Regions from separate parts of the Pseudalkalibacillus berkeleyi genome, predicted to be linked through region 3. Evidence: riboswitches for the same ligand, from Rfam matches in the RefSeq annotation. Region 3 holds a riboswitch; each other region holds the start of a gene.
What was found. Region 3 has a riboswitch for S-adenosylmethionine ahead of msrA (peptide-methionine (S)-S-oxide reductase MsrA). Riboswitches for the same ligand answer to the same signal wherever they lie in the genome.

Region 1 (8,156 bases), 850 kb from region 3:
GCCTAAATTAACTGAAAAAAGTGAGCTAACTAGTTACAATGCTCCCACATTCATCATTTCAGGTAAATCAGATCTGTTTTTCCCGGAACACAAATTGAAAGTGAAATCGGAGGATATCATTAATAATTTGATAGCATTTACATCAATGGAGATGGGACATTATCCATCTGAGGAAAATCTAGTTGAAATCAATGAAAAAATTAAACGTTTTTTACACGACCATTACTGAATGAGAATAATGGAGGACAATTGATGGTACAAGCTGTATTCATAGATAGAGATGGTACATTAGGTGGCGGTAATGAGATCGTTTATCCAGGTGATTTTAAGCTTTATCCTAATGTTCAACATTCACTCAAACAATTGAAAGACAATGGAATAAAGATTCTATCATTTACAAACCAACCTGGTATATCTAATGGATTGGCAACAAAAGAAGAGTTCGATGAAGAACTAAAAGAGTTCGGATTTGATGACGTTTATATTTGTCCTCATGATCCAGGAAAAAAATGTGCGTGTAGAAAGCCCAGAACCGGTATGTTACTTGAAGCTTCAAACAAATACAATTTAGATCTTTCAAAGTGTATCGTCATTGGTGATCGATGGACGGATATGTTGGCCGCTGAGGAAGCGGGATCATTTAAGATACTTGTCCAGACTGGTTCAGGGAAGGAATCTCTTCGAAAATTTCACAATAAGGAGTATTTTGGACGTTGGAATCAGGTAACAACAGATTTCATTGCTCATGACTTGAATGAAGCGATCCATTGGATATTACACGAAAGTTGAAAGGATGTTTCTTTGAAGATATCTTTATTGAGTGGAATAGTTATACTTGTGATTCTTGCAGTACTCGGGTTATTCGATCCTTTACTTTTTTTAAAAGTAATTGCAATTATTAGTGCTGCAACATTCGGTTTATCAGGTGTTTTTTTAGGCTCGTTCGTGAAACGGTCACAATACATACAAGACCTCGACCCCAACGAAGAAAGGTGGAACCGTAAGATCGGTTTAACCATTGCGGCATTCGGTTTCCCATTTATCATCACAACGATTATTACAGTACTGGTGCAATATGAATTCTTATTCTCACGTTAATAAAAGCGGTCTCTTTACTCCTTCAGAGGAAGAGGCCGCTTTTCCAGATTCAAGCATGATTATTTGTTTTTACTATTATTTTTGAGTAATACTTTAAGACCTTGCCCCATATCTGATGCAAGAATATAATTCTGGTCAATGAAAACACCCCAGAAGAATGCTTGTTCAGGCACATATTTCCCAATCTGTTCTGGATTTGATGGGTCAGTAATATCTACCGCTCTCACTCCACCAGCATAATGTGAAAGGTATAATGTATTACCACGTACTTTAGGATCATGTACCGTATTTGCAAAAGTAACACCATCTTCAACATGGTCTACTAAATCCGTTTTGAATGTACTTAGTAGTTTAGGATTTGTTCTATCCTTAATATCAAAAATGCGTGTATAGCCATACGATCTTTCGTACCCCTCTCGAGTTGGATGGTATACTTCACGCGTTTCAATCAGAACCGTTCCACCCTTTGCTAACGCTGATGAGTGAGCAGCACCTTGAACATCTGGTGCGAAATCAGTTCTCCCTAAATATTCGACATCATAAGGGTTTGAAATATCCAGCATGATCGTTCCTAAATCCCAAAATGAGAGAAATGCTGTTTTCCCGGTATTATCTGTCATCGTACTATGGTTGAAAACAGGTCGAGTTTTTCCGTCAGGAGAATTCCAATGATAACCGTTGAAATCCTCCGGCACTTCATTTAGCATTCTAGGATCAAACTCATATATGGTTTGTGGATTGGCTGGATTTGTGACATCCACTAATGCAAAGTCTTTTTGTTCTCCATGAGTATAATAATCTGCGTATGGATTCGCTGTGAGGACAACTGGCTTATTCCCTTGGACAGTTAAATACAATTCGTGTGTACCTCTGACCCGTTTATCTAATTCCCAAAATCCCAATTTTTTTGGATTATACGGGTCGTTCACATCATACAAAAGGAAACCACCCTTTGAGAGAGCGTTACCACGATCAAGCTGTTGAACGCTTACGACAGCAAGGTCACCTTTGAAATAGGGTGTATTTACGGTTTTGACAATAACTTTTTCCTGCCAAGTACCAGGAATATCATCAGCAAACTTTGAAATTTCTATAGGACTAGATGGATCTTTAAGATCAAATACACGAACACCCCCGTTGCCTCCTCCAGCAGTATGTGTACCTAGATACGCAAATCCTTTATGTGCGTAAACATCAGCAGTTGAATTCTGTATTCCGTCATTTTCTTTAATTTGAACAGCAGCAGCTTCGTACCAATTTTCTAGGTTTTTATTCCCTTCAAGCATCGATATGTTTGTCAGTTCACCCTCTTGAGCGCCTTTCTCTATTGCAACATCATCAAGGTTGTCATGAGCGGAGATGGAAGGTGCGTATAAAGAGAGACTCATAATTCCAGCTAAAGATAAACGCGTGACGATTCTCCTATTCAATATAATTCCTCCAATACAAAATATTTACAACAAAATAACACAATTATTTGAAAATTACATCAAATATTAGTTAAACACATCGAATAGTACAATCTTATGTAAAAGTGAATAAGGCATATTAACTAATATGAAAAATGACATTAAAGTTCTATATGCATATAGAACTAAATTTATTTATTAGATTTTAGCAGGTTCATGTATGTAGGATTACGAATATTTAATTAAAGAAAAATCAATCTGGAGGTGGCAAATGAAAGCTAAGATAGGTGAAATTGTATGGAGAGACCTAACTGTAAAAAATGCTGAAGAAATAAAGGACTTTTATTCTGAAGTCGTCGGGTGGAAAGCAGAAAATCATGATATGGGCGATTACCATGATTTTAATATTAAATCACCAGAAGATGATGATGAAGTCGTGACAGGCATTTGTCATGCTAAAGGGTCAAATTCAGATATCCCTGCACAATGGCTCATGTATGTAAATGTTGAAAATGTTGAAGCTAGTGCTCAAAAGTGTGTGAATTTGGGCGGTAAGATTTTAGATGGTCCAAGAATGATGGGAGCGAGCCGCTTCTGTGTGATCAAGGACCCGGCTGGTGCAGTTCTAGCCTTAATATCAAATGAAGAATAATTTCTACTTACAGTAATTGTACCGTCTTGTTACGGTCAGTTGCTGTTTTTTTTGTGTGCACTTATGAAAGTTACGCTGTTCGGTGAATATAAACGTAAATCTCGAAAAAACTAGGAAGTGTAAAGGAGGTTTTGTTGATGGAGAAAGAACAGTTTTCAGCGGTAAGGAAAGATGAAAATGGAAAGATTCAAATGTTCCAAACAAGCTCTGGTAGAGAATTATCATATGAAGAAGCCATACAGGAAGTAGATGAGGAAAGAATTGAGAACGTAAGCGTTGTCCGGGAGAAAGATGGCGAAACCTATATCCGATCTAATCCAGATAACCGTAAAGATAACAACTTAGATGGATTACCGATCTTTTAAGAGCTGTTGAACCGGCTCTTATTCTTTTTTAATAAATCGAGTATTTTATTTTGAATTCAAGATAATTTATGATACTATAAAAATAAAGTTACTATAAAAAAGTAACAAAATAATTTTTAGGAGGAAGATCATGGCAGAAGTACTATACATTACAGCAAATCCTAAATCGGTTGAAGAGTCCCTTGGTTTAGCAGTTGGAGAGGAATTTATTCAAGCATATAGAGAGGAAAACCCTGAGGATGAGATCATCCGATTAGACTTATATGACTATGACATCCCGTATATTGATACAGATGTATTTAACGGTTGGGGAAAGCTTCAACAAGGTCAAGAGTTTGATTTATTAAGCCCAGACGAACAAGATAAAGTAAGAAGAATCAATGTCCTTACTGAACAGTTCAAGAACGCAGATAAATATGTGTTTGTAACTCCGCTTTGGAATTTTAGCGTACCTCCGAAGATGAAGGCATACATTGATACGGTTTCTATTGCAGGATCAACATTCAAATATACAGAAAATGGACCTGTTGGGTTATTAGAAGGTAAGAAAGCCTTGCACATTCAAGCACGTGGAGGCATTTATTCAGAAGGACCAGCAGCAGATCTAGAAATGGGAGATCGCTATATTAAAGCAGTTATGGGATTCCTAGGGGTTACTGACACTGATTCCATCATTATTGAAGGACACGCATTTATGCCTGACAAACTTGAAGAAATCAAAGGTGCGGCTTTAGAAAAAGCGAAATCTTACGCAAGTCAATTTTAAATGAACAAAAGGTTAAGCCCATCTGGCTTAACCTTTTGTTATTCATCATGTGGTCTGTATGGTACTTGGTCTAATGGAATCACCATAGAATAATCATAATTTGACCGCTTAGACGACACGGATCCATTTTGATAATCCATAACCGAATCGTTTAATTTATCTTCATTTTTTACATTTTCAAATGTTGGATCTTGGCTATATGGAATGCCTTCCTTATGGTTATACATTTGTTCTATCTCCTCCAAATGAATAATGGGAATACCTGTTAATATTCAACGCAAAAAGCCCACTTCCCTTTATAAATTATGGAGATTATATATAATTTATTCTACTGTTGCGTTCTCTTGTGGAACTTTCGCTTCCTCTCGGGGAACTTCCGCTCTCACTTGTGGAACTTTTACGATGACTCGGGGAACTTCGGCTCTCTCTTGGGGAACTCAGTACTTTATTACTACCACTCTCAGCATATTTAAATTGGAATGTTGTAATAGTCAACACTATACGTTACCTTATAGTCACATGTTACCTATTGGTCACATTCATAATATGGAGGAGATTAATTTATGAAAGATTTTACGGTAGAAATGAGTATTCCGGTATCTGCAGGGAAATTATATAATTCCATTCATACACAAAATGGCGTAAGGAATTGGTGGACTAATTTTGCAAACATCAGTGATGAAGTCGGAGGAATTTCAGAATTTAATTTTCCAAAGGCTGGTTTCTATGTTGTAACGAGAAACTTAAACAAAACGAGGTTGTTGAATTGGATGTAATTGCATCCAAGCATCCCGAGTCAAGTGGGTTTGACAATCTTGAGGATTGGGTCGGCACTACCATACAGTTTCATATAGAACCTTTAATTGAGGGTGAATGTAAATTACACTTTACACACAAAGGTTTAACACAAGCTCTTGAATGTTTTGATGCTTGTAATAACGGGTGGATTCATTACTTAAATAGCTTAAAGGATTACGCAGTGGATCAAGAAGGTGAACCATATACTGATAATTCTGAGGACAATATCATTCGTTAACGCTACGTTTAGGTCATCAAAGGAGATACTGCAATAATTGCAGTATCTTTTTCTTTATCCTATCAAGGAACGTGTTATGATTAAATAAATTTACGATTAGGGTGATTAGCGGTGCCTCAATTTTTATTTGAAGTTACGGATCTAGAAACATTGGAAAAAGAGTCCGATGATCAGCAATTCATAAATAAAGTTGCGACAGTAGATGCTGAAGTAATCGATAAACAAACAGGAAACACGATTTGCAAAGGGAGCTTTGAGGTGAAATACAACCAGGATGGTGTTTATCCATCCGTGAAAATGATTAACTCGATAGATGCACCCAAATATATAAAAACCGAGCTTCTCTTTCGCTCTAAGCGGTATATTAAACGAATGAGACGCTGGTTATAATAAAATTCAAAAAATTGTTGACAATGAAAACTACACTGTATAAAATGTAAAACAATTAAAACTTATCCAGAGCGACGGAGGGAACTGGCCCTGCGATGTCCAGCAACCTGCATGTTATGTAAGGTGCTAACTCCAGCAAAATGGGTATCCATTTTGGTAGATAAGGTGATGATATGATTTTGCCTAAACGTCTTCCAAATTGGGGAAGGCTTTTTTATTTTGTGTCTAAGTGTATAGGATGAATATTGCTGACTAGACACACTAGAGGCGATTTTCAACTCAATGTAATACAGAGAGTTGAAATCGTCTCTTTTTTACTTCCTCAATAAGTAATTCAATAATTGAAAAGTGCGAACAATCCTTAACAAACGAATGGAGGAATAGGAGTAATGAGTGTACACAACCAACAAAAACGTAGTTTATCTAATCGATTAGCAGAAGGTCCGGTAGTATGCGGTGAAGGCTACTTATTTGAACTAGAGCGGCGAGGCTACTTACAAGCAGGTTCGTTTGTACCGGAAGTCGCTTTAGAAAACACACAAGCGTTAGAGCAAGCGTACAGAGACTTCATGAATGCTGGATCGGATGTCATCGTCGCATTTACGTACAATGCCCATAGAGAAAAAATGAGGATCATTGGTAAGGAAAATCTTGTTGAAAAGCTAAGCAGACAAGCCATCCGATCGGCAAAAAAAGTAGCAATCGAGCACCCTGAAGAAGATGCGCTCGTAGCGGGTAATATTTCAAATACGAACATATTTGACCCTGAAGACGCGCAATCGAAAATTGAAGTACGGGCAATGTTTGCAGAAATGGTAGAGTGGTGTGTAGATGAAGGTGTGGACTTCATCATTGGCGAAACGTTCTACTACCATGAAGAAGCATTGATTGCTCTTGAAGAAATCATTAAAGGTGGTCTAGAGGCTGTGATTACGCATGGTCTCATGGCTGAAGGCGTTCTACGTGATGGGTATACTGTTGAGGACTCATGTAGAATTTTAAAAGAGCAAGGAGCGCTCGTAGTCGGTATGAATTGCTTTAGAGGCATACATACCATGCATCCTTATGTTGAAAAGATTCGTTCGAGTGTAAGTGGTCATATCGCTGCACTACCATTGCCGTACCGAACAACAGAGGAAAATCCGACATTCTTTAACCTACCTGATCAAGGATGTACATGTTCTATACCAACTGAAACCACATTTCCAACCTCATTAGATCCGTTATACCATAATCGATATGAACTTGCTGAATGGGCGAGGAAAGCTCATTTTGAAACAGGTGTGCAATTCATTGGATTGTGTTGTGGCGCTTCACCAGCAATGATTCGAGAAGTATCAGAAGCAGTTGGTAAAGTAGCACCAAATTCTAAATATTCACCTAACATGGAAAAACATTTCTTATTCGGTCAGGATGAAACGTTAAAGCAGCATAACCTTGAATATAGAACGAAGGCATAGGAGGGGAGTATCACTAAACGTGAAATCCGGTGGCTATATCAATGAAGACCAAGTAGCATGTTCAATCTACTTGGTCTTCATTTTGTATAAATGGATGGAGGTGATACTCAGAGCGTTACTTCTCTTAGAGAAGCGGTTTTTTGTATCCAATCAACTGAGAGACGAACGAACGTTCTTGCGCGTGGCTGTACCTGAACTTTTAAGGTCTATTGGGGTTCCAGTAGGCAATTCTTTTATTACTAATACAACCACAATCAAATAGAATTAAGTGAATTCTTCATCGCACATTTGATAAAATTTTAATTAAATTAAAAAAATTCCAACACTTTATACATTTAAAACGTTATACATACGAATGGCATTTGAACAGTGTACTTCTATTTATGGAGTGAGGTTTTACAGTTGATTGAAGAACTTTACAAAAAACACAAGATGGAACTAACGAAATTTGGAAAATCATTAGCTGCAAATGAAAAGGAGGCAGAGGACTTGGAAAGATCCATTTTGCTAAGAAAATAATTTGCAAGAATGAACTCATTCACACGTTAGTGAACAAAAGTAAAGAGGCAAATATTCCATTTATATGTTATGAGGGCAAACTCATTGTCATTGATGGAGAATATAAATTAACGTCAACAGAAGTTGAATTTGCTAATGAAAGTATCACGATTATAAATAATGGAGTTTTAGATCTGGCAAGTAATGTTGAACCAAAAGAACTTTATAATAAAATTAAGGACATTCATAATTTTGGTGTCATTAATAGTAATGATAAACAATCAGGTGTGATTCAGTCTAAAATGAAAACGAACAAAGGTATTGTCGGTAATGCTGAAATCGATGATGAAGAGGATCTTATAGATAATGATCAATCTAATCAAAATGTAATTGCGAACATGAATTATTTAAAACTCTAAAAAATTCAATTCTGTCTCACTATCGGGAGTATACTTTGGTAGTGAGACGAATATTTGTTTCAT
Region 2 (8,156 bases), 200 kb from region 3:
GTCCGTAGCGAGGTGGATACAAACATGACATCAATGAATATGAACTTATTAGTCAAACCAAACTTCAATAAAACTGTTAAGAAAAACGTTACGATAGAAGATAAAGTTAAAAAGGTTACTAAAGGAGACGAAGTCCTCAGAAATCAATTACTAGAGGATTATCAGCCATTCATTAAGAAAGTAACATCAAAAGTTTGTAACCAATATATCGATCAATCAAGAGATGAATATAGTATCGGACTAACCGCATTTAACGAGGCCATTAACCAGTATCAGGAGGGACAAGGAAGTCGATTCCTGACCTTTGCTGATATGGTCATCCGAAGACGTGTCATTGATTTTATCCGTAAGGAAGCACGTCAGAACAGGTATGTCTTTTTAGAGCCTGAAGAGACCGATGAAGAAGGTCGATTAGAGGACAGCTACGCAGAGCAAAAGGCAGCAATTCACCATTATGATCAACAACTTCAAGTCGAAAACCGTGTCTATGAAATTGAAGAATTTCAAGAATTGCTCAAAGACTATGGCATAACCTTTAAGGTTTTGAGTAAAAACTGTCCTAAACATATTGATGCAAGAGAAAATGCAAAGAAAATCGCTCAATTACTAGCAGAAGATGAGAAATTAGCTGCTTATCTTGCAGAGAAAAAGCAATTGCCGATAAAAGATTTATTAAATATGGTTTCTTGCAGTCGTAAAACGATTGAACGTAATCGAAAATATATAATAGCAATTGCATTGATTTATATTGGAGGGTATACATCGCTTAGATCTTACATTGAGCCCTCTTGATATCAGTTTGAAGGGAGGGACCAGTGAGTGAAACGCGGCCTTATCATGAAAGTTTCAAAGCGTAAAGCAGTGATCTTAACGAAAGATGGCAGCTTTGAGAACGTACGATTGAAGAAGGGTGAACAACCAGAAATTGGACAAGAATATATATGTCCAAATGAAAATGTTCATCCAACCTATCGTACTGACCGTATGTTATTACCTTCATTCTCACTATCTTTAGTTGCAATTATCGTATTTGTTCTAGTGGCAGGAGGTTTTCCATTCGGACATCAAAAAGCATCTGCAGCAGCTTATGTCAGTTTCGATATTAATCCTAGTATTGAAGTAGCTGTTGATAAGGATTTAAACGTCCTCAAGGTCCGAGCATTAAATGAGGATGCAAAAAGTTTGCTTGATAACACCGAAGGATTAGAGAATAAGTCGCTTAAGCACTTCTCTCAATCTTTATTTAAGAAGTTGAAAGAGTTTGGTTATTTCGACACGTATAATGATCTATTAATTACTTCATCATACGACCAATCCCTTGAATCTTCTGATGTTCAGAAGCGAATTAAAGATGCAATCAATCAGCTTAAATCTAATAAACAAGTTAAGAATACGAGTATTGTTCTTTCCATAATGGAAACCACTCCAGAACAGCGGAAGGAAGCTAATAAGCTTGGTTTATCCATGGGGAAATTCATGGTTTATCAAGATGCCCTACAACAAGACCAATCCCTTAAGGTAGAGCATGTTAGAACTCTGTCTTTCTCAGAACTACGAAAATTAAATGTCGATAAAAATAATACAGACGTTGTTGAAGCCGTTTTACCTGAAGGATCGACACCTCAGTCGGATCAAGTTAAACATACGAATTTTGATAGTAAAGAAACTAAACCGCTTCATAAAAAGCAAGATTCGCAGAAAAATACACAAACTAAATCTGTTGAAAACGTTTTAAATGAACCAGATCAAGCAGAACTAGATACAGCAATTAAGGACTTAAAAGAAGATAAAGTAACTGCACCTTCAGTTCCAGCTAAAACAGAGGATTCTAAGCAGCAGACCATTACAGGTAATGAGGAAAATAAGGATGCGAAAGAGTCTGAAAACGATCAGGATGCCGAAAGTGAAGAAGATGATGAAGAGCGAAAAAACAAAGAGGAAGAGAATGAGGGCAAAGATATAAGTAAAAAGCACTCACATAAAAAGTCTTTCTCAAAGAAGGACAAACACAAGAAGGACCACAAGAACCATAATCGTCAGGTTAAAATTAAAATTCATTTAGGAGAGTGGAAGAAACAGCTTCCTTCTTCGGATCATAATCAAGATCGCGACCTATTAAAGGTACAATTTGTACAGACGGGCACGTTCCAGAACCTTTTTTCAACCGGTTTTTAAAATCATGGCATTCGTTCATGATCATTTGTCGTACACAAATTTAACAGTCAACCACAGTCAGCATGGACTGTGGTTTTTTTTATATACATTATCCATGCAACATTATTTTAGAAGTGAGCCTTAGCTATTTTTCACGAATATTGATAAAGAAACTGTCGAACGTTTATACAAGGACATTTCAATTCACCTATCGAAGAATATCTACATAACGGAGAGGAGATGGGGTATGAAACAGGTTATAGAGGTGTTTACGAAACGATTAGAAAGACAGTCGTATTTATCACCCTTTTTCAAGTTGCAAGACTTTGTCATAACCTTGTCCTCTAATAAAGAACAGGTATCCATTCATATGAAAAAACGATCATGTCAAGTGATTATGGATGACATTCAGAGTGAGAATGTCATCGAAATTATTGGTAGTTCGGATACGTTATTACAACTCATTCAAGGTAATGAGAAGCTATCAACCTTAATCAAGCAAAACAAAGTAACCGTAAATGCTTCGTATCGAGTCGTCCTAAAGTTAGAGTCGATCTTCTTTTTATCTGGTCAACAATCCAGAAATGCCATGTAGCATATTTGGAAAAGTATCTTTATCTCCGTAAACCTCTTGTACTGTATGATCCGCACTCAATAAAACCGTCGTAGGTACGCCTTTACATCCAAATTGATCATACACTTCAGTTCCTTTGTCTTTTAAAACAGGGATAGATATATGATTTCTGCTAATAAATTCGTCCCTTTGTTCACTTGAGCCTTCTCTTCCTGATACATTTATTGAAATGACCACTATTTGTTCACTTCTCATCGATTCATAAAACTGATTTAATAAAGGAACTTCCCTCATGCAATCCGGACACCAAGAAACCCAGAACTGTAGGATAACAGGCTTTCCGGTAAAGTCAGATAAAGAAACAAGTTGATGATTAGCAATATTCCTCAATGAAAAATTTACTTTCTCAGACATTTGAACAAGTGTCCTCCTTTATTTGAATTATAGTATGAAGGGTATCATATTTCATTTAATATTCGCAGAGAAAATGATTGACATGTAAAAATAACGCATGCTACAATGCTCTCATGCTTAAATAAGCTAAAGTGATAAAGTTTAAAATCATTTAAATAAAATCTTATCAAGAGTGGCGGAGGGACTGGCCCTGTGAAGCCCGGCAACCATCAAATCAGTTTGATTTGAGAAGGTGCCAAATCCTGCAAAGTGTAATGCTTTGGACGATGAGATAGAGAGTTTAACCCAAACCTTTCTGCTCATTTACAGAGCCGAGAGGTTTTTTTTCGTTGGATTTTAAAATACTTAAATAGGACAGGGAGGAGTTGAGTGACTTGATCACTTTAAAAAATATAAAGAAAGTCTTTTACACGAAAGACGGTCCGGTTAATGCAGTCAATCACGTTGACCTTGAAATTGAGAAAGGCGAGATCTTCGGTGTCATTGGATATAGTGGCGCAGGGAAGAGTACACTCATTCGGATGTTGAACATGCTAGAAAGACCGACTGACGGCTCAGTCGATATAAATGGACAAGCCTTAACGAATCTAAACAGCAAGGATCTTCGCACAGCTCGGCAACGAATCGGAATGATTTTTCAACACTTCAACCTATTATGGAGTAGAACAGTCAAAGAAAATATCGCATTTCCTTTAGAAATCGCTGGCGTTGGTAAAGAAGAACGGGACAAGCGTGTAAATGAATTGATTGAACTTGTCGGACTAACAGGTCGTGGCGAGTCATATCCTTCGCAATTAAGTGGCGGTCAAAAGCAACGTGTTGGCATTGCAAGATCGCTTGCAAATAATCCGGATGTTCTTTTATGTGATGAAGCTACTTCTGCATTAGATCCGAAAACGACAGATTCGATCTTAAATCTTCTCGTTGATATTAATCAAAAATTAGGTTTGACTATTGTTCTGATCACACACGAAATGCATGTAATTAGGAAAATTTGCAATCGGGTAGCGGTCATGGAAGATGGAAAAGTCGTTGAACAAGGTCCAGTATTAGAAGTATTTAAATCTCCTGAAAAAGAAATCACGCAGAATTTTGTGAAGCAAGTAACAGAACCAGAAGAAACAGAGGAAACGATTCAACACCTGATAGAAAAAGGGGATCAACATAAGGTAGTGAAGCTTACTTTTGTTGGTGGTACTGCTGAACGGCCGCTCATTAGTGATTTGATCCGGAAATTCCAGGTGAACGTAAATATTTTACAGGGGAAGATTTCTCAGACGAGAGACGGGGCATATGGCACTTTGTTCATCCAAGTCGAGGGTGAAGCCAATGAGATTGAAAAAGCGGTTAGCCATGTCCGACAGCAAGAAGTGGAAGTGGAGGTGATCGTCCATGACTAATTTATTTCCTAATGTTGATTGGGAAGATATGTGGGAAGCTACTCTTGAAACCATATATATGACTGTCATTTCTGTCAGTGCGACATTTGTATTAGGTATCATATTGGGATTACTCTTATTCCTTACTGACAAGAATAATCTATGGCAAAACAAGCCAGTACAATCGGTCGTAGCTACATTCGTCAATATTTTCAGGTCAATTCCATTTATTATATTGATTATTTTACTCGTACCGTTTACAACATGGATGGTTGGATCTATGTTAGGTGCGAATGCTGCACTCCCTGCATTGATTATCGGTGCTGCTCCTTTCTATGCACGAATGGTTGAAATCGCCTTACGTGAAATAGATAAAGGAGTAATTGAAGCAGCTAAATCAATGGGTGCAACAGATATGCAAATCATTTACAAAGTACTATTGCCTGAATCACTACCTGCACTGATTTCTGGTATCACGGTCACTGCAATTGCATTAATATCTTACACAGCAATGGCTGGGGTTGTAGGATCAGGTGGACTAGGTACTTTAGCGTTCTTAGACGGATTCCAGAGATCTCAAAACGATGTCACACTTGTTGCAACCGTCATTATATTAATCATCGTGTTTATCATCCAATGGACGGGTGACTTCTTAACACAAAGAACGGATAAAAGATAAACTGGAGGGAAAACAAAAATGAAAAAATTTATTTCGATTTTGGGTACCGTATTAGTGATTTCTGTATTAGCTGCTTGTGGTGGAAAAAGTGGAGACAAAGAAGAGCTAGTTGTAGGAGCTTCCAATGTTCCTCATGCTGAAATTCTTGAAGAAGCACAGCCGTTGTTAGAAGAAAAAGGTGTTCAACTTGAGATTGAAACGTTCCAAGATTATGTTGTTCCGAACAAAGCGCTTGCCAATAAAGAGCTGGATGCGAACTACTTTCAACATGTTCCTTACATGGAGCAACAAATGAAAGAAAATGAAAAGTACGACTTCGTTAACGCAGGTGGTATTCACATAGAGCCTATGGGTGTTTATTCTAAAGAATACAAAAGCCTCGAAGAGCTACCTAAGGGCGCAGAAATCATTATGAGTAATGCAGTTGCCGATCACGGCCGAATTCTAAGTATGTTTGAGAGCGAAGGCTTGATTACTTTAAAAGAAGGCGTTAAGAAATCGGAAGCGACTGTTAAGGATATCGATGAAAATCCAAAAAACCTTAATTTCGAACCAAAGGTTGATGCAGGCCTACTTCCTAAAATCTACAATAATGGTGAAGGGGACGCAGTTCTGATTAACACGAACTACGCGATTGATGCTGGACTTGATCCGAAGAAAGACGCAATTGCATTAGAAGGCACAGATTCTCCTTATGTAAACATTATTGCTGTGAATAAAGGAAATGAAGATGATGAAAGAATCAAAAAGTTAGTTGAAGTACTTCGTTCTAAAGAAATGCAAGACTTTATCAAAAAAGAATACAAAGGTGCCGTTGTTCCAGTAAGTGAATAACAACATCCTTAATGGAAGACAAGACTGGGTAGAGCAAATATTGCGATACCTGGTCTTTTTTTGTTTTTGTAGAGGATTAGTCTATGTGGTGCCGGCGATCAGGTGCTTACTGTCCGCGGTGGAGCTGAAATGAGGATACGGCGGATAGAAAGAGGTGTTTACTGTCCGCGGTGGAACAGAAATGAGGATATGGCGGATAGAAAGAGGCGTTTACTGTCCGCGGTGGAGCAGAAATGAGGATATGGCGGATAGAAAGAGGCGTTTACTGTCCACGGTAGTGGCGAAATGAGGATATGGCGGATAGAAAGAGGCGTTTACTGTCCGCGGTAGAGGCGAAATGAGGATACGACGGATAGAGCGAGAACTCAACTTTTTTTTCACAATATTTTGGTGAAAATTCACATTTTCCATAACGGATACTATTCTTGAGAATCATCATACTAAGTAGGAAGAATTTTATGTTGTAAGGAGTGAATGAAATGAAACAAAATGAGATGAATGAACAGCCAGGTTCTCCGACAGAAGAAGCGTTAATGGACTATAAGCACGGATTAGGGATTTTTACTGAAAAAATGCCTGATGTAGCACGCAAGTATAATGCGTTTACTGAATCATGCTTTAAAGCTGGGAAATTATCGAAAAAAGAAAAACAACTGATTGCATTAGGCATTAGTATCTATTCTCAAGATGAGTATTGCATCATATATCATACTAAAGGGTGTCTAGACCAAGGTTGTACTGAAGAAGAGATACTAGAATCTGTTGGTGTTTGTGCTGCCTTTGGAGGAGGAGCGGCCATGAGTCAGTCTGTGACACTTGTTCAAGAGGCTATTTCTGACTTAAGTCAAATGAAACATTAATCAGAATTATGTGAAAAAGGGATGTATTCGAGGGATATGTATCAACACACCTATTAAAGTGAACCCACCGTCTGTAAGCCTTGCACAGAGGATATTATCAAGAAATTTGGGAGTTGGGGTTTAATCGATTAACTGATAGGGTATTACATGTAGTGAAAATAAAGATTGAAAACCCGAAAGGATTGATTTATTATCCATCAAATTGACACACACCAACACCATACAGGTGAAATGGAAAAGGCCATGCACCAATCACATGGAATAGGGTATGCTCAATATGAACAAAGTCTAGAAACGCGTATGGAAATCGAGCGTAGACGAGAGCGTGAGTATAAGAGAAGTCAACAAATTCTAAATGAATTTACGGGTAAAGTCACTAAGTCGTAACTACAAAGAACTGAACACAATAGAACATTAAATATTTTGGACCTTATCACACAAAGATAAGGTCCTTTTCATTTAGATGAATGGTTCCATTGACCAACCCAACCTAAATTTTCTAGACCAAGATGAATCAATAATAACGAATGGATAGAGAATAATAACATTTGGTATGTGATGATGGAGTATATACAGCGTATAAAAGAGATCTTCCGCTTTCAATAAGTAGCATTCATTCTCAATTAGAAAACGGAAATATCGCATTTTTTAAGACTCCTGTTGAGAATTATTTTAATTTGATTTAAAATTAGAATGATAATAAAGAAATAAATCGTGATTATTTCATTTTTCGCTTGTTTTTCGTTACAATGTTAAATGGAGTAATTAATTTGAAATACGAAATTGGAGGGTTATAGTCATGACTGCACCAAACATTAAGATTGAAAACCTACATGTTTCCATTGAAGGAAAACAAATCATTAAAGGTCTTGACCTTGAAATAAACGGTGGAGAGATCCATGCAGTAATGGGGCCGAACGGAACGGGTAAATCCACACTTGCTTCTGCATTGATGGGCCACCCTAAATATGAAATCACAGAAGGTACCGTAACTTTTGACGGGGAAGACCTTCTTGAAATGGAAGTAGATGAGCGTGCAAAAGCTGGTCTATTCCTAGCTATGCAATATCCAAGTGAGATTAGCGGTGTAACAAACGCTGACTTCCTACGTTCTTCTATTAACGCTCGTCGTGAAGAAGGAAAAGAAATTTCATTAATGAAGTTCATCCGTAAGATGGACAGCAAAATGGAGCTTCTTGATATGGACGAATCATTCTCTCAACGTTACCTGAATGAAGGATTCTCTGGCGGTGAGAAGAAGC
Region 3 (8,156 bases):
CTACTTCAATTAATGGGTTTTCGTCTGGTCTTGTACGATTAAATCCTGCTTTCAACCATCGATTCATTGTCCTTACACCAATCAGATTAAACATTAATATCAATGCAAGCTTACTATTTTTATTTACTGAAAAATAGATAACTAAGAGGATCATTAAAGGAATGGAGATTTTTGCAGAGCCAATTTCCGTTATGAAAACAAATACAGTTGACAGCCAGTCTGAACGTATGTCCCATATAAGATGCATGATCACCAAATCAAATTGCGTCAACGTATTGTGAAAAACACCAAACAAGACAAATAGGATGACCAATGTCAATCCTATTAATAGTAAAGGATGCTTTCGTATCATTTTGCAACTCCTCCCATTTCTATTCTATTACACAAACCTGTTGAAATTATGCTTATTAAAGACAAATTCTTTCCGCATGATGATCCGGTTTGGCGCGATTACATTCCCATGCTAAAATATGCCTAGAAGTGCGTGTTCAAATTTTGAACATCCTCTAGCAAGAAAATAACCATGAAAAGAAAGGGAAGCTTATGTCTGTACCTTCTCACTTTGGAGATAAACGTTACTATACATGGAACAAGCATTTAAAAGAACACTTTGGCTCAAAAATCATTAAAGTACCGATCGATGGTGGTTTTGATTGTCCGAATCGAGATGGAACCGTTGCATCAGGTGGTTGTACGTTTTGTTCACAAAGTGGTTCGGGCGATTTTGCCGGAGACCGCAAAGATGACCTTGTGAAACAGTTCCATACGATTAAAGACCGCATGCATCGTAAATGGAAGTCGGGTAAGTATATCGGATACTTTCAGGCCTTTTCAAATACACATGCACCGGTAGAAGAACTTCGCGAGAAATTTGAAGTGATTTTAGAACAAGAAGGTGTTGTTGGACTTGCGATCGCGACAAGACCAGACTGCCTTCCAGATGATGTCGTCGAATATCTCTCAGAACTTAATGAGCGAACATACTTATGGATAGAGCTTGGCCTTCAAACCGTTCATGAAGAAACGGCTGATCTCATTAACCGTGCACATGACTACCAATGTTATGTCGATGGCGTCAATAAGCTTAGAAAACATGGCATCCGAGTGTGCGCACATATTATCAATGGTCTCCCACAAGAAACACCTGAAATGATGATGGAAACTGCACGAGAAGTAGCAAAGCTCGATGTGCAAGGGATCAAAATTCACCTTCTCCATTTGTTGAAAAAGACACCTATGGTGAAACAATACGAAAAGGGATTAGTGGAATTCTTGGATTTCGATACGTATATTCAGCTTGTCTGTGATCAGCTAGAAATAATCCCGCCTGACATGATGATTCACCGTTTAACAGGTGACGGTCCTGCTGATCTATTAATTGGTCCGATGTGGAGTTTGAACAAATGGAATGTTCTCAATTCCATTGAGGCAGAGCTAGAGCGACGAGACAGCTATCAAGGAAAGTATTATGAGCCTGTTGGGGTGACTACCAAATGAACTTAAGTCGAGTGCTCCCTTTTGCGAAAGAGTTACTTCAGAAGGTGGTTGAACCTGGTGGCATCGTCGTTGACGCAACGATGGGAAACGGGCATGACACAGTTTACCTCGCTGAACTAGTCGGTGAAACCGGTCAGGTATATGGATTCGATGTCCAAGAAAAAGCCGTTACGAATACGAAAGAACGGTTACAAGAAAGAGGATTAGAAAACAGAGCGCAAATCCTTCTAAAAGGTCATGAAAGTGTTAAAGAAGTAATTCCAAGTGATCAACATGGCCAAGTGCAAGCTGCCATTTTCAACTTAGGTTATTTGCCAGGCAGCGATAAACAGATTATTACTAAGCCTGATTCTACTTTAAAAGCCGTTCAATCTCTACTAGACATTTTGAGACCAGGTGGCTTGATTATCCTCGTAGTCTATTACGGACACGAAGGTGGATCAGAAGAAAAAGAACAACTCATGAGCTACTTGAAAGAACTAGATCAACCAACCGCTCACGTTATGCAATATCAGTTCATTAATCAGAAAAACAACCCACCCTTTTTAATTGCGGTTGAAAAAAGATGAATACTTTAAAATGCTACAAAAGCCGAACTTACTCGAATGAGGGTTCGGCTTTTGTTTTGTTTATTTTAAAATTAAATTCCGCAAGCGACAGATCCGTTCTTTTGTAAATACTTTTGATGATATTCTTCTGCTTCATAAAAGAATGTAGCTGGTTCGATTTCTGTAACGATTGGCAGCTTAAAGGTACCTTTCTCAGTCCATTCCTTTATTTTTCTTTCTGCAACGTTTTGTTGATTCACATCAGAATAAAAAATGACTGAACGATATTGGTGTCCTATATCTAACCCTTGTTTATTTCTTGAAGTAGGATCGTGTACACCAAAGAATATATCTACTAATTCAGAATATGTGATTACGTTGGGGTCATATTGAATCTTTATTGCTTCTGCATGACCAGTTGTTCCTGTTTTCACTTGCTCATACGTCGGATTTTCGACGAAACCACCTGTATAACCGACACGAGTTTCAGTAATGCCTTCCAATTTCTCAAAGAATGCTTCAACTCCCCAGAAGCACCCAGCACCAAAGATCGCTAATTCCATTTCTCATCTTTCCTTTCTGAATAACGAAACTTCTATCGAGAGTTTTTGATCTAATCTAACGAAAAAAAAACCCGTTTCTCATCTAGCAAGAAAAGGGGTTCGTAGTAGTCCGTACGATCCTCTCATCTTCTAGGATAAATCCATCCTACAGGAATTGGCACCGTTCTCGTCAATCAAATAATTGATTCGATGGTTGCCGGGCATCAAAGGGCCAGTCCCTCCGCCTCTCTAGATAAGAAGTTTCTATTATTAAATTAATTATCATCTTACAATGTTTTGGTAATGTTGTAAAGGATTAAATTTGTTTAGATTTCCACTATTATATGACTACCTTATTAAATATGTGTAATTACAAATTAAAAAAGTTACATAACTTTACTACCAAGTCATGTAACTCCTTACTCATCGTATCAAGATGTTTTCACTTTCCGGTAAACGAAGCTGTTCCAATAAAAGTAGTAAGCAGGCAAACCACCGGCTCGCATCAGCTTCTTAAAGACACTCTGTACTTCCGGCTGGTTTTTCACTTTTGTATCGGTAGAGTATATGCCAAGTAATCCACGTGTAATCAATGAGTGAAATCTAGAGTGTGGAAGGGCTCTTGCTGCTTCATCAGCCTTGTTAAAGAAATGCATTAATCTATCCATCATCTGTTCCTTGTTCTCATAATAGAAACAAAAATTCAGATCTCCGCCTTCCTGATCCTCTTCCTGATCAATTAAATAGTCCATCATAATGTGTAACCCTTGAATCCACGGGAAATATCCTTCTTTAATTTTATCGACAAGGTCCGGACTCAAGTCTTTGTTCGTCGCATAAGAAACTAGACAGAAAATCCCGATTGTCGACCCTGCGCATGCCGAAAATTCATACCAACTCATAGCTGGTAGGTCTCGTTCATTTTCGGTAAACCATTGTTGTAAACGAGGAACCCGCTCTTCATGAATGACATGCTTATGTATTTGCAGGTTACTATAATGCCGCTCTAGCTCAATTAGGGATTTTGCGATTTGTTCAAAACTCGGTAATTTTGCTAAAATCGTCTGGCACGTACTGACGAGGTCGTGTAAGTAGCCACCGTCATTTTGGTCTTCACGTAGCGCATAATAATTTTCTAGTTCAGTACCTGGCGATAAGGCATGTTCCATTGATTGATGTAATAGCGCAAAATCCTCAGGATCCAGTGATGTACTTCGGTCACAGAGGTTATCCAAATAATCGCTAATCGTTTGGTAGGCGATGATAAACCGGATGACTTCACTTCGCCACTTATCATCAGCACTCAATAAAGCATAAATCCCTCCACCCTCACAATGAAAGGTTTTTGTATCTATGCTCTCTAGCGCTTGTGTCCTAAGTTCGCTATTCGGAATTTGTTCCGCCCGTTGTTTCCATACCGCTAGTTCTTTATGAACCGAGGGGAGGACTTGTCTATATATTTTGTTCATTAATGACCATGGTTGTGACGGTACATTCATGCCATCACTCCTTATGACTTTTTTCTCTTACAATTAAATTTAATTCAACATACTGGTGTATATATTGGAAGACGAGACCACGTTCTGGATCATTCAATACTTCATGGTAAAGTGCAGGCCATTCTTTATAGGCTTTTTCCGCCATATTCAACTGGTTGAACCATTCCCTTACCTTTTCTTTATCGACAATCAAGTCATCTCCGCCTTGAACAACTAATAAAGGCAGATCCGGAAACCGATGAACAGAGGCAAATGCAGCTTTCATCGCATCCATTAGCTCCCTGTACCAACGGATGGATACTTTTTTGACAAGTAGGAAATCCTCAGAGTCTCGTTTCAAAACCTCTTCTGATCGCGTCCCTCTTGGGCGACCCTTACTCGATCTTAATCGTAAACTCGGATACACTTTATTTAAAACTTTCGATACAGCATCTATCGCTTTTGGAGGTTTCTCGACGATTCCAAGAGCAGGAGATGACAAAAGCACAGCGGCTAATGGGAGATTCTTCTCTGTAACCGTTCGAATTACAGCAAGCCCGCCCATACTATGCCCAAATAAATATATGGGTAGATCAAAATGCTTCGCTTCATCTACCCATGATTCTATCGTTTCGATGTATTCATCAAAGGAATGGATATGACCGCGGTTTCTACGCGTTAATCCTTGCCCAGGTAGGTCGCCCATAACTACATGATAGCCCTTTGACACCCATTTTGAACAGAGCCATTCATATCTGCCATGATGCTCACCTGCGCCATGCACCATTACGATGACTGCCTTTGCTTCAGGTGCTTCCCATATCCACATGATGCTCCCCCTTTTCTTCTCGCCAATAATTTGCTAAACTGCTTATGATTTATACAACTATATGTATTCCCATAGGAAAGAGGATGATACTTTTGATTTATCCTTATCAAGGTTCAGAACCTAAGATTGATTCAAGTGTTTACATTGCTGATGGTGTAATAATCTCAGGCGATGTGACGATTCAAGAGAAATCTTCCATCTGGTTTAATACGGTCATCCGTGGAGATGTAGCCCCTACTTATATTGGTAAGCGGGTAAACATTCAAGACCTCTCCATGCTGCACCAGAGCCCTAATACACCTCTTGTCATTGAAGACGATGTTACAGTCGGTCACCAAGTTACCTTACATAGCTGTACCATACGGAAAAATGCACTTATTGGAATGGGCTCACTCATATTAGACGGTGCTGAAATTGGTGAAGGTGCATTTATCGGAGCAGGTAGTCTCGTTCCACCTGGCAAAAAAATTCCCCCGAACACCTTAGCGTTTGGACGTCCCGCAAAGGTCGTTAGAAACATCAATGAAAATGATCTACAAGAGATGGAACGCGTCCGAACTGAATATGTTGAGCGCGGTCAATATTACAAAACGCTTAAGCGTTAAATTCAATAATATTTCCATCAGGATCTTGTACGAACACTTGATGCCAGCCGGTTTTACTGGCTGGTTTATCTAAATAGGTGCACCCAGCTTTTTCGAGGCGATCGATTAATTCCTGAACGGAATCCACTCGAATCGCAAAATGAGCACTTCTACTATTTAAAGTAGGCATTGCATCTTCATTGAGAGATGAATTTACAATTAAGTGTAGCTGAGTACCCCCAAGGTTGTACCAAATACCCTCAAAGTCAAAGTCAGGTCTTTCTTCACTAACTTCAAACCTCAACACCTTTTCATAAAAAGACCTAGCCCGCTTCAGCTTCTTCACTTCTAATGAAACATGATGGATCTGTTTATACATGACTCATCCCTCCTTATCTACTATTCTTTTATACCCACTTTCACCATTTTATCATCCTATCATTTTTTATGATAATAATTAAGGATAGAGAGAGCCCGTCTGTATATGAGGGATGGACTGATTTTTCCACTTATCGTGCAAAACTCGGAATTTATCGTGCAAAACTCCAATTTTATCGTGCAAAACTCCAATTTTATCGATCAAAACTCCAACTTTATCGATCAAAACTCTATTTTTATCGAACATCCCATCATTTTCTCGCTCTACACAAAAAAACAGCTGACTATACGAGCCAGCCTGTTATTTACATATCAAATGTTCGTTTCTCTAAATCTCTTGCCGTCTTACTCGTCTCGACGGTCTTTTCCTCCTTCATCGTTCCGAATAGGTAATCGCCAACTGGATTTGAGACGCCATACCAATAATTTTCATTTTTATAATGGTGGAGGATGTGAATCTTTTTCATCCAAACTCCGAATTTCGTTCTCGGTTTAATCGGTCTATGCGCAACGTAATGCTTCCATTCGTAAAAGAAAAGCATCACTTTCAAACCGCACATGAAAGCTAATGTGTAAAATAAATTTCCTGAAATGATATAAAAAAGTGCTGACCAAACGATCATGTTCGGGATACTGTACCACAAAGGAAGAAAGAGTAGATGTAAGTCATCTGGATCTGAATGATGATCATAATGTAGTCGTTTCAACATCTTGAGAAGGAATGGATTCTGAGGTGTTTTTAAATGGAAGAGAAATCGATGTGTCATATATTCACTTAAAGAAAACGCGATTAATCCAATTGCGAAAGATATGGCGATCCATCCTCCTTTACCAAATAGGATAATTACAGTCATGTTAGCAGCAATTAGACACGACAAAATGAAAATATCAGGAAAGAGGAAGAAATCTCGATACACTTTGCTCATGTGAACCTCCTATTTTTTAATGATTCCTTTGTTTCCACATCTCGATACTTTGATCCATCATCCGTTCAGCGAGTTGCTTAGCTTGATCTGGATTGTTTGCAACTGCTGCTCCAATTAAGTCTCGGTAATAGCTCATGGAAACTTCTCGGTACGGTTGCTCTTCAAAATATAATGTTGCCATTTTAATATATAACCTTTGGAAGCTGTTTAGGATCAATAAGTATATCGGATTGGAGGAGGCTGCGGCTAATCCTCGTTGGAGCTTCCAATCAAATTCAGCAAAAGCTGACGCTTCATCTGCTAACTGATCCATTTCCGTCAACAGAGAAACCACTTGCATCGAATTTGTTTCTACTGCCCCGTGCACATATGCTGGTAGTAATGCCCTTCTCAATTCTAAAAGATGAACAATAAAAGCATCTGGCATATCTGCCTCTTGCTCTAAATAATGGACAAGTGTCATTAAATTTCCTTGTCTCCAGTAATCATTGACGACCGCCCTTTGTCCTTTACGAATCGTTATCCAACCATCGCGTTCTAGTCGTTGTAGTACTTCTCGGATCACAGGTCTTCCAACTTCAAAATGAGCAGCTAATTCTCGTTCTGAAGGTACTAATGTATTGCAGGCATATCCTCCGTTCATCACTCTTTCGATGATAATTTTTTCAATTCGGTCAGTTGTTCTCATTGTTCACACCTACTTTATGGTAATACCACTTTTTATTCTGGTAATACCAGTCTATTCTATCTAACGTCACAAATGCAACAATTTTCTGATAATTAAATACTCAAACTTTTTCCAACAACAAAAAACCCTAAACGACCACAATCGTTTAGGGTTCATTTCACACATCATGTTACTATGCGTTGTTTTTCAAAATTTCTGCTTTATCTGTTCGCTCCCATGGGAGTTCAATGTCCGTACGTCCGAAGTGACCGTATGCTGCAGTTTGCTTATAAATTGGACGGCGAAGATCAAGCATATTAATAATACCAGCTGGACGAAGATCGAAATTCGCACGAACCAGCTCAACAAGCTTTTCTTCAGAAACTGTTCCCGTCTCAAATGTATCAATTGAGATCGATACAGGTTGCGCTACACCTATTGCATAAGCGAGTTGAACTTCACATTTGTCAGCAAGTCCAGCAGCAACAATGTTCTTCGCAACGTAACGTGCAGCATATGCAGCAGAGCGGTCTACTTTTGTAGGATCCTTACCAGAAAACGCTCCCCCACCATGACGTGCATATCCACCGTAAGTATCTACGATAATCTTACGTCCTGTTAAACCAGCGTCACCTTGTGGTCCACCGATTACAAAGCGACCAGTTGGGTTAATGAAATATTTTGTATCTTCATCAATCAATTCAGTA
Region 4 (8,156 bases), 1.7 Mb from region 3:
TTGTACCATTCCCACCGAGCCACTTCGTTGCCGAATGAATGACGATGTCTGCACCGAACTCAATCGGCCGAGTTAGAAACGGTGTCGCAAACGTGTTATCTACAATGAGTGGAATACCTGCTTCATGAGCAATTTTGGCAACCTCTTCAATATCAAGGACATGGAGGCCTGGATTTCCGATCGTCTCGGCAAAAATCGCCTTCGTCTTTGGTGTAATCGCTTTTCTGAAATTTTCAGGGTCAGTCGGGTCTACGAAATGCGTTTTAACGCCATGCTTTGGTAATGTCGTCGCAAACAAATTGTACGTTCCACCGTATAAAGTTGATGCTGAGACTACTTCATCTCCAGCCTCCGCAACATTAAAGATTGCAGTAGAAATGGCTGCCATTCCACTCGCAAGAGCAAGCGCGCCAATGCCTCCTTCGAGCTCAGCTACCCGCTCTTCAACCGCGGTAACCGTAGGATTGTGAATTCTTGAATAAATATAGCCTTCCTCTTTCAAACCGAATAAATCTGCAGCATGATCCGTATTCTCGAACTTATAAGCGTTCGATTGATAGATCGGTAATGCTCTCGCTCCTGTTACTGGATCTGGTTGTAACCCTCCATGTACACCTACGGTTTCAAGACGATACTTCTTTTGTTCACTCATTTCATTCACTCCTCGATTCGTTTTTTAAGCTTGCTTTTGGTGTGCGATCGTGTATAACTCTGCTAGTTTGCTTTTGACAATTAGACCCCATTTTTCAAATTCAACTAAAAATCCGTCATGACCAAAATCTGATTCAACTTCGTAAAATTGAGCATTTCCACCATGCTGTTGAATGGAGGATATGAATCCTCCTAGCGCATCTGGTGGATAAATAAGATCCCTCGTAAAACCAATCCCAATCATCGGTGCTTCGTAACCTTTAATGGCTTCTTCTATTCCACCTCTTCCCCTTCCAATATCATGAGTGTTCATCGCGTCAAGCAGTGTCATGTAACTGTTGGCGTCAAAACGATCGGTCAACTTGTCACCTTGATACGATAAATACGACACGACTTCGTAAGGTTCTCCCTCACTAACGCTCTTACGACGATCAAACCGATTGTTAAAAAGCAGATCTGATCGATAGGTGATCATGCCAATCATTCTGGCGATGCTCAACCCTTTTGTGCCACCATGTTGAATCGATTCTTTCGCGATGTGGTTGAAGGCAATGCCGTAGTCACTTAATGTCGGCGTAACCGCAATCGGTATGAGTAAATCCATGAAAGTGGGATACATTAAACCCCATTCCAAAACTTGCATACCACCAAGTGAACCACCGACGACTGCCTTCAATCGTTTGAATCCTAGGATTTTCAATGCAACAAACTGGACTTCCACAAGGTCACGTACGGTTAAAATTGGAAAGTCCTCACCATACGGCTCACCTTTTTCTGGATGAATAGTTGCTGCCCCTGTTGATCCATTGCATCCACCTAAGACGTTAAAAGTAATGACCTGATATTGATTGGTGTCGATGTATCCTCCTTTCTGAATCAAACCACGCCACCATCCAGGTTGTTCATCTGATCCTACTGTGACGTGATTACCCGTCAAAGCATGGCAGACAAGTATGGCCGGAGCATCAGGAGGACCGCACCGCTCGTAGACCAGTTCCACTTCTTCAAGCACTTCGCCTGATTCAAGTGTAAAGTTTGGAATTTGTACAGTTTCAGTTTGATAAGACATCATTTTGTCCCCCTTTTGCCTTAGAATCGAGAAACGCAAAAAGCCTCTCTGTAAAGACAGAGAGGCAAAATAAACACATTTGTCTCTCTCATCTTCCAAAGCGTATTGACGCTTTGCAGGATTTGGCACCATTTCAAACCTAAGTTTGACGGTTGCCGGGCTTCACAGGGCCAGTCCCTCAGCCACTCTTGATAAGAGCTTGCTATTGATGTTTCATTTTTAAATTATTTGAATCTTAGCACGGTGATTTTGAAGTGTCAACATTTAAATTTTCTTCATTTTCATCAAAATTGGTATCATCAAATATCTCAATCCTTGATTTAATTGTGTTTTTCGTAACGTTCTTCACTAGAGAATTTTTTTATTTCATCTGCTTTTCAAAAAGATCGACTCCAAGACTTTCAAGGACCCTGATTGCTTCAACAACCGGTAATTTCGGTAACTGGTATTCATCCTGAAGAACCTCTGTAATTTCTTTTTCAGATTGTAAAATTCTTTCATCCACCTCACCATTTTCATATCGGATCGAGAACGTGTTGTTAACGAGAGAGAGCGTGCGATTCTGGGATATCTGATAATGATGGCAGCGTAAATGAGATAGGAAAAAAGCCCCTGGTTGATTGGACTTTGTGATCGTCGGTTCAAATGCCTCGAAAGTCATTTTATGATCGGGATTGAAGTCCCAATCATCCTTCACAACTTTCCCATCTCGGTATCGGATAAATCGGTACGTTCCCTTATTGTCCGAGTCTGGTAAAATACGTATTTCTTCAATGTCATACGCAGTTAAATTATTCGTGTCTTTTTCAAAATTGACAGGCTTAAAAAATGGAGAAGCAGAACCAAAATCAAGGTACAACCGCTCACCATCCAACTCGATCATGATACCAATATGAGATTTACCTAACTCAACATGATACCCCTCATAACCTAGCGTTTTAAGTAGCTTCAAGGCATGTGAATTATTCGTATAACACGTGCCACCAAAATCGTAACGGAACATGTTCTCAACATACACATCGATCGGTGGAATATGAAATTTATTGATCTTGTAATCTCGTAAATACATAAGCTTGCTAATGTTTTCAAAGGGTACCGCATTCAAATGCGCTCGACAGAATTTTTCAAGAAATAACCTGGTTGGTAATTCTTGCTCAAGACCTAGCCGCTCAAGATAACGGTCTGCCCATACTGGTAATGTATTCATTCTCATCACACCTTCCTCATATTCCTATTTTATGGTGCCAACTGAATGAACTCGACCAACCAACGATTGAACCTTATTTAAGACTTTGGATGTATTATTGAATCCATAGCTTACGCAAATCAACGTTCCCGAATGAAACAAACTGGATATCCTGAATCATCGGATGAAATGTCCTACGTTTAACTGGATGAGTCAAGTACAGAAATAGGTTGTGAGCCCGTATGTAATTTTCAATTTGGCAAATCCATTCTTCGCGGTCGTCAGCGCGTTTTTCCCTTTTGAAGCATTCAAGCCATTGATCAATTTGTTCTAGATGTTCTACAGCCAAGAAGCGGCGAAAAGCTAGTGCCTCATTGTAAAATGCACCGAGAAAAGACAAGTGATAATCGTTAGATGCGACTTCTCCCATAAACATCATATCAGCCTGTTGCTCAATTTCTCGAGAGTAGAGTACATCTATTAGACAAGGCTTTATGACAATATGTACATTAAACTTTCGTGCTTGTTCAACGAACCATTCTCCTTCTTCTATAGCTTTAGGGTAATTTAGTGATATGAGCGTCAACGTCTCTCCTTGATAGCCACTTCTCTTCAGCAATGATTCCACTTTTGATAGATTCCTCACGCGTTGTTCAGAGTTCCAATGAAAATAACCTGAAGCCTCAATCGGTTCTTCTCTCTCTAACTCTCTATACATCTTTTTTATATCCAAAATGTGATACATCGCTTCTCTGAAACTAGCATCATCGACAACTGACCTTCGATTAAAATTAAAAGCAAGGAAACGGAAGCCAACCTCTACTTCTTCTTTTTCTTGGATGCCATTTTCTTCTTCCACACCTTCTACTTGAAAACTCACTTGGTTCACAGCTGGCGTCGGCACTTTCCAAAATTCTATATGATCGAGTAATGCCCTTTCTAAGAAATACTGATCAAATGCCTCTAATACGATTTTTTTATCTGAACGCTCTTTTAATTTGAATGGTCCTGTGCCAATCCACTCATTTTCATCAAACTCTACATCTTTAGGTAATACGGCTAGGTTATGTGCGCTTAAGTATCTTAAGAAAAAAGGATTAGATTCTTTCAGCTTAAACTGCACGATGAAAGAACTTAGACATTCAATCTGCTCAATATCCTTTATCAACCAATAAAATGGGGAGTCTTTCGTAAACCTCTCGAAAGTGTACTTCACATCTTCTGCTGTCATGATCTGTTGATGATGGAACCGTACACCTTTTCTCAAGTAGAAGCGCCAAGTCATGAAGTCTTCATCCACGACCCAATGATGTGCCAAGTGCGGTTTGATTTCATCCACATGTTTGTCATAAGACACAAGACAGTCACCAAACTGCTGAATCAAATAACTTTCAAACGTAATTGATGTTTTTGTTGGCTCTAAAGTTGTAAGTTCTCTTGTAACAATAGAACGAAGTACATCCTTGGACTCATTTTGAGATTGCAGTCCGAACAAGGTTTGAACTTCATTGGAAATGTTTGCGATCCAAGACCGCGGAATAGGTAGTTGGAGTAATTGCATCAATTCATCCATTTGCTCTTCTTTGACCAATTGACGAATCGTTTCGTCCAATTCATCTTGAAAAGATTTTTGAAAGATAATTTGAGAAGGATTGCCTCTACCTCGTCCAGGTATGTATCGAAAATAGCCTGCTTCTTCAAATTTTTTAAGTTTTCTCTTTACATTTTTCTGTGTGCAGAACCAAGTTTGTTCAATATCACTGAGCTTGAAAGTTGCGGTATGCTCCTTTTCCCGAGGATACAGAAAAGCTCTTAATTCATAATAAGATAAGTCCATTATCATCTTCCTCCCGTATTAGAAAAGCGCAAGCACCCTGCTAGGGTCACTGACGACCGACTGGGAGGCTATTACCGCCACAGCAGGTCTAAAGTGAACCAAATGGCTGGGTGCTGGAGTTAGACATTACATCTATGCGTTCAGATTTTCTACTATACTTCCTTTCAAAAAAAGGGGACATTTTCAAATGCATTATACCCTTTTTATCCCCTTTTATAAAATGCAAAATAATGACAAAGGAAGGTGACCTCTATGCTGAAAGAATTACACCCAAATATTAGAATACGGATTTATACATCCTTCTTAAGTCGAGTGATCGGCTCGATGATTTTCCCATTCATGGCGATCTATTTTACGAATGCGTTAAATGCCTTCTGGGCTGGAACTTTACTGATGCTTAACGTGCTCGTCCAGTTTATTGCTGGTCTTTATGGGGGATACCTTGCTGATATTTTAGGTCGGAAAAAGCTGATGGTGCTTGGTGAATGGATGAAAGTGATCGGGTTCATCGGAATGATCCTCGCTAACTCACCCTGGTACACATCTCCTTGGCTGACATTTGCTATGATGACAATCATCAGTGTCGCATCTGGACTCGTCAATCCTGCTGCCGAAGCGATGTTGATTGACGTCAGCACGAAAGAAACACGCGCCTTCATGTACGCTGTCAATTATTGGGCTGTGAACATGTCGATCATGATTGGATTGATTGTCGGAGGTTGGTTTTACAAAACCCATTTCTTTGAACTGTTGCTCGCGTTGTTCGTCATGTCACTCATTACCTTATGGATGACAGCGACATTGATTACAGAAACATACATACCACAAGGATCAACAACAAAGCCATATGGAATCAAACCAATTTTACAAAGTTATAAAACGGTTATAACAGACATCCCCTTTGTCCTGTTTATTCTTGGTGGGATTGCAGTGTTAGCGATTGAATTCCAACGAAACAACTTCATTGCGGTCCGCTTGGAAGACGAGATCATCCCAAAGTCATTCACTTTCTTTGGCGCGTTCGATCTATCCATTGATGGCATTAAATTACTCAGCTTGTTGACGGTTGAAAACACAATTATCATCGTCTTGTTCACTGGAGTGGTTGCCAAATGGATCCGCAATAAACCCGAACAGCCGATTATGTATGCTGGATTCATCTTATTCGGATTAGGGTATGCCATTCTTGCGTTTTCAAATAACTTCTTAATACTATCTCTTGCTGTCGTTGTTTTATCAGTCGGCGAGTTGATGTACGTTCCGACGAGGCAGTCGATCTTGGCAGATATTGTAGATGACTCCAGGCGCGGAGCTTACATGGCATTTAACGGATTTGTTTTTCAGATTGGAAAAATGTTCGGTGCACTCGGAATTATCGTCGGAGAAGCAATCGGTGGAATCGGTATGGGAATCTTGTATGTTGTATTCGCTCTGCTAGGCGTTGGGTTTGCTCGCCTTGCAATCCAAATGCGCGAAACGAAAGGAACAATCGTAGCAAAAGAAAGCACTATGTGAGTGAGGATGAACATACCCCCATTCTTAGAAAAGCTGACGCAAACCTCCATGGTTTATGTCAGCTTTTTTACTTGAAATGTTGAATATTGTCTACACGTATAATTTAGGTTGGACATATTATGTAAAATACGAGCAGTTGGACAAACCCTTTGGAGGTAGATAGAATGTCAGAAAGTAATCCAAACCGACACATCATTGCGAGAAAATTAATTACGCCACCGATTCCACTTTTTGCGAAAAATTTTCCGATCATATTTTTTTGGAATCCGAAATGTGGCTGTACTTCACTGATTAAATGGTTTTTCTTTCAACAAGGCTTATTACAAAAAGCGACTGATTATAGTCCGATCATTCATTCTTATCGGTTGAATGTAATCGAAAAACAAAACAATCATACTCAGAACATCATTGAGCACCTTCTAAGTGGTGATAAAGATGTTTATAAACTAGTCCGGAATCCTTATAAAAGGGCAGTCAGTTCATTTTTCCATGCCATAATGAACAAGAACATAATGGACTCTATCGCTCCCGGTGTAAAAAACGGCATTTCATTTAAGGAATTCTTATATCGGCTCAAGGAAAATGGAGTGGAAAGAGGAAAAGTCAATGCACATATGGTACAACAATACGTAAATGGAGAAGAACTCTTTTTAAATAAATACATTCAATTAGAGAACTTTGTTACTTCTATAAGGACTATTGAAAAACAGTACAATTTATCAAGTTCACCGATAAATTCCCTCATAAAATCACCCCATCATATTACTCAAAAAATGAATGAAAGTGACAATCGAACTTATCCGGATGTTAAGATGTCGATCGAATCCATTAATCAACCATTGCCACCTTATGAAAACCTTTATGACCAAGAAGCTATGGATTTAGTAAAAACCATCTATAAAATGGATTTTGAAAGATATGGTTACAACCAAAATTTCATTGTTTTGAAATGATTTGAAAAGAGCTGGATATTATTGATCCGCTCTTTTTTTATCCTCTCTTCCTGAAACTTTACCGAATTGCGTTGTAGACTGCATCCACTCGTACCCTTCTCGTACAAATTGTTTACTAGGATTCGTATGTGGCGTGTGCTCAAAGACAAATCTTAGATTTCTTATTTGTGCCAAGTATTTAAGGATGGGTTCGAACTTATAGAGATTATCTTCGTAAGATGGGTGAATTGGTGTCCAAATGTATTTGTCACCTTCATAGGTCACATTATGAATATGCGCTACCGTAATGTGTTCCTCCCATTTCATTATGTACTCTAGTGTTTTGTCTCCCATAGCCATCCTGTAGTCACCGATGTCGATACACAATTTCAGTCCGAATTTAGACCATGTCTCTTCTGAAAATTGATTTAAATATTCAATACCAACAGGTGATCGGTGCAGACCAAGCTTAGGTTCACAAACAATTGGAATTTCATACTTGTCTTGTATGGCACTTAATTTTTGCAATCCTTCTTCAATAAGCTTGTTTGGATCGTCCATAATCTCCCTCTTAAAATAGGGGAAATGAACAAGGATGTATTCTGCTCCAAGACCTGACAAACGTTGCGCTTCTTCTTCTAATCGTTTCCATGCAAAAGCAGGCTCATGAACGACTTTTTCGATGAGGTCATATTTGCTATCTTGTCTGAACAACGGGGAATGCACACCAAAACTCGCATTATTCTGTTTGCATACTTGTAAAAATAGTTGAAAGTCCTCTTCTTTCTCAAACTCTCCGATCTCAATATGCTTAATGTCTTCCCAAAACAGGTCGTCGAAAAGCTTAGGGTCTGACATGATCGTACTACCGGATACCGCAAATTGAATGGACAAAGTTGATCCTCCTTCTGTTTTTCTATATTTTAACATTAATTGTACTTGTACAGGTTCTTTCTATCCGCCATT

Region 1: another riboswitch for S-adenosylmethionine. It lies ahead of L2716_RS07125 (homocysteine S-methyltransferase family protein); the one in region 3 lies ahead of msrA (peptide-methionine (S)-S-oxide reductase MsrA).
Region 2: another riboswitch for S-adenosylmethionine. It lies ahead of L2716_RS12610 (methionine ABC transporter ATP-binding protein); the one in region 3 lies ahead of msrA (peptide-methionine (S)-S-oxide reductase MsrA).
Region 4: another riboswitch for S-adenosylmethionine. It lies ahead of metX (homoserine O-acetyltransferase MetX); the one in region 3 lies ahead of msrA (peptide-methionine (S)-S-oxide reductase MsrA).

What each region holds. Positions count from the first base shown of each region.
Region 1 covers NZ_JAKIJS010000001.1:1,341,441-1,349,596, reverse strand. Annotated here, with positions in the region: gene L2716_RS07180 (alpha/beta fold hydrolase) at 1-229, shown strand, start outside; gene L2716_RS07175 (HAD-IIIA family hydrolase) at 253-789, shown strand; gene L2716_RS07170 (hypothetical protein) at 802-1,098, shown strand; gene L2716_RS07165 (LVIVD repeat-containing protein) at 1,158-2,528, opposite strand; gene L2716_RS07160 (VOC family protein) at 2,779-3,159, shown strand; gene L2716_RS07155 (DUF3892 domain-containing protein) at 3,297-3,524, shown strand; gene L2716_RS07150 (FMN-dependent NADH-azoreductase) at 3,655-4,290, shown strand; gene L2716_RS07145 (hypothetical protein) at 4,329-4,517, opposite strand; gene L2716_RS07140 (hypothetical protein) at 4,854-5,066, shown strand; gene L2716_RS07135 (SRPBCC family protein) at 5,057-5,326, shown strand; gene L2716_RS07130 (hypothetical protein) at 5,438-5,716, shown strand; SAM riboswitch class I at 5,776-5,883, shown strand; gene L2716_RS07125 (homocysteine S-methyltransferase family protein) at 6,106-7,176, shown strand; gene L2716_RS07120 (hypothetical protein) at 7,196-7,438, shown strand; gene L2716_RS07115 (hypothetical protein) at 7,725-8,093, shown strand.
Region 2 covers NZ_JAKIJS010000001.1:2,394,966-2,403,121, reverse strand. Annotated here, with positions in the region: gene sigI (RNA polymerase sigma-I factor) at 25-792, shown strand; gene L2716_RS12625 (anti-sigma factor domain-containing protein) at 820-2,175, shown strand; gene L2716_RS12620 (SCP2 sterol-binding domain-containing protein) at 2,402-2,749, shown strand; gene L2716_RS12615 (TlpA disulfide reductase family protein) at 2,717-3,142, opposite strand; SAM riboswitch class I at 3,303-3,415, shown strand; gene L2716_RS12610 (methionine ABC transporter ATP-binding protein) at 3,517-4,542, shown strand; gene L2716_RS12605 (methionine ABC transporter permease) at 4,535-5,200, shown strand; gene L2716_RS12600 (MetQ/NlpA family ABC transporter substrate-binding protein) at 5,219-6,034, shown strand; gene L2716_RS12595 (carboxymuconolactone decarboxylase family protein) at 6,514-6,894, shown strand; gene L2716_RS12590 (YuzK family famiily protein) at 7,126-7,281, shown strand; gene sufC (Fe-S cluster assembly ATPase SufC) at 7,694-8,156, shown strand, end outside.
Region 3 covers NZ_JAKIJS010000001.1:2,192,725-2,200,880, forward strand. Annotated here, with positions in the region: gene L2716_RS11500 (phosphatase PAP2 family protein) at 1-352, opposite strand, end outside; gene mnmL (tRNA modification radical SAM protein MnmL/YtqA) at 544-1,497, shown strand; gene mnmM (tRNA 5-(aminomethyl)-2-thiouridylate-methyltransferase MnmM) at 1,494-2,066, shown strand; gene msrA (peptide-methionine (S)-S-oxide reductase MsrA) at 2,138-2,608, opposite strand; SAM riboswitch class I at 2,728-2,847, opposite strand; gene L2716_RS11520 (tetraprenyl-beta-curcumene synthase family protein) at 3,019-4,086, opposite strand; gene L2716_RS11525 (alpha/beta hydrolase) at 4,091-4,894, opposite strand; gene L2716_RS11530 (gamma carbonic anhydrase) at 4,987-5,499, shown strand; gene L2716_RS11535 (VOC family protein) at 5,489-5,857, opposite strand; gene L2716_RS11540 (sterol desaturase family protein) at 6,162-6,782, opposite strand; gene L2716_RS11545 (GntR family transcriptional regulator) at 6,799-7,470, opposite strand; gene metK (methionine adenosyltransferase) at 7,643-8,156, opposite strand, start outside.
Region 4 covers NZ_JAKIJS010000001.1:510,751-518,906, reverse strand. Annotated here, with positions in the region: gene L2716_RS02790 (O-acetylhomoserine aminocarboxypropyltransferase/cysteine synthase family protein) at 1-652, opposite strand, end outside; gene metX (homoserine O-acetyltransferase MetX) at 677-1,720, opposite strand; SAM riboswitch class I at 1,806-1,918, opposite strand; gene L2716_RS02780 (arylamine N-acetyltransferase) at 2,082-2,927, opposite strand; gene L2716_RS02775 (SgrR family transcriptional regulator) at 3,022-4,743, opposite strand; gene L2716_RS02770 (MDR family MFS transporter) at 4,996-6,258, shown strand; gene L2716_RS02765 (sulfotransferase family 2 domain-containing protein) at 6,423-7,211, shown strand; gene L2716_RS02760 (TIM barrel protein) at 7,230-8,084, opposite strand.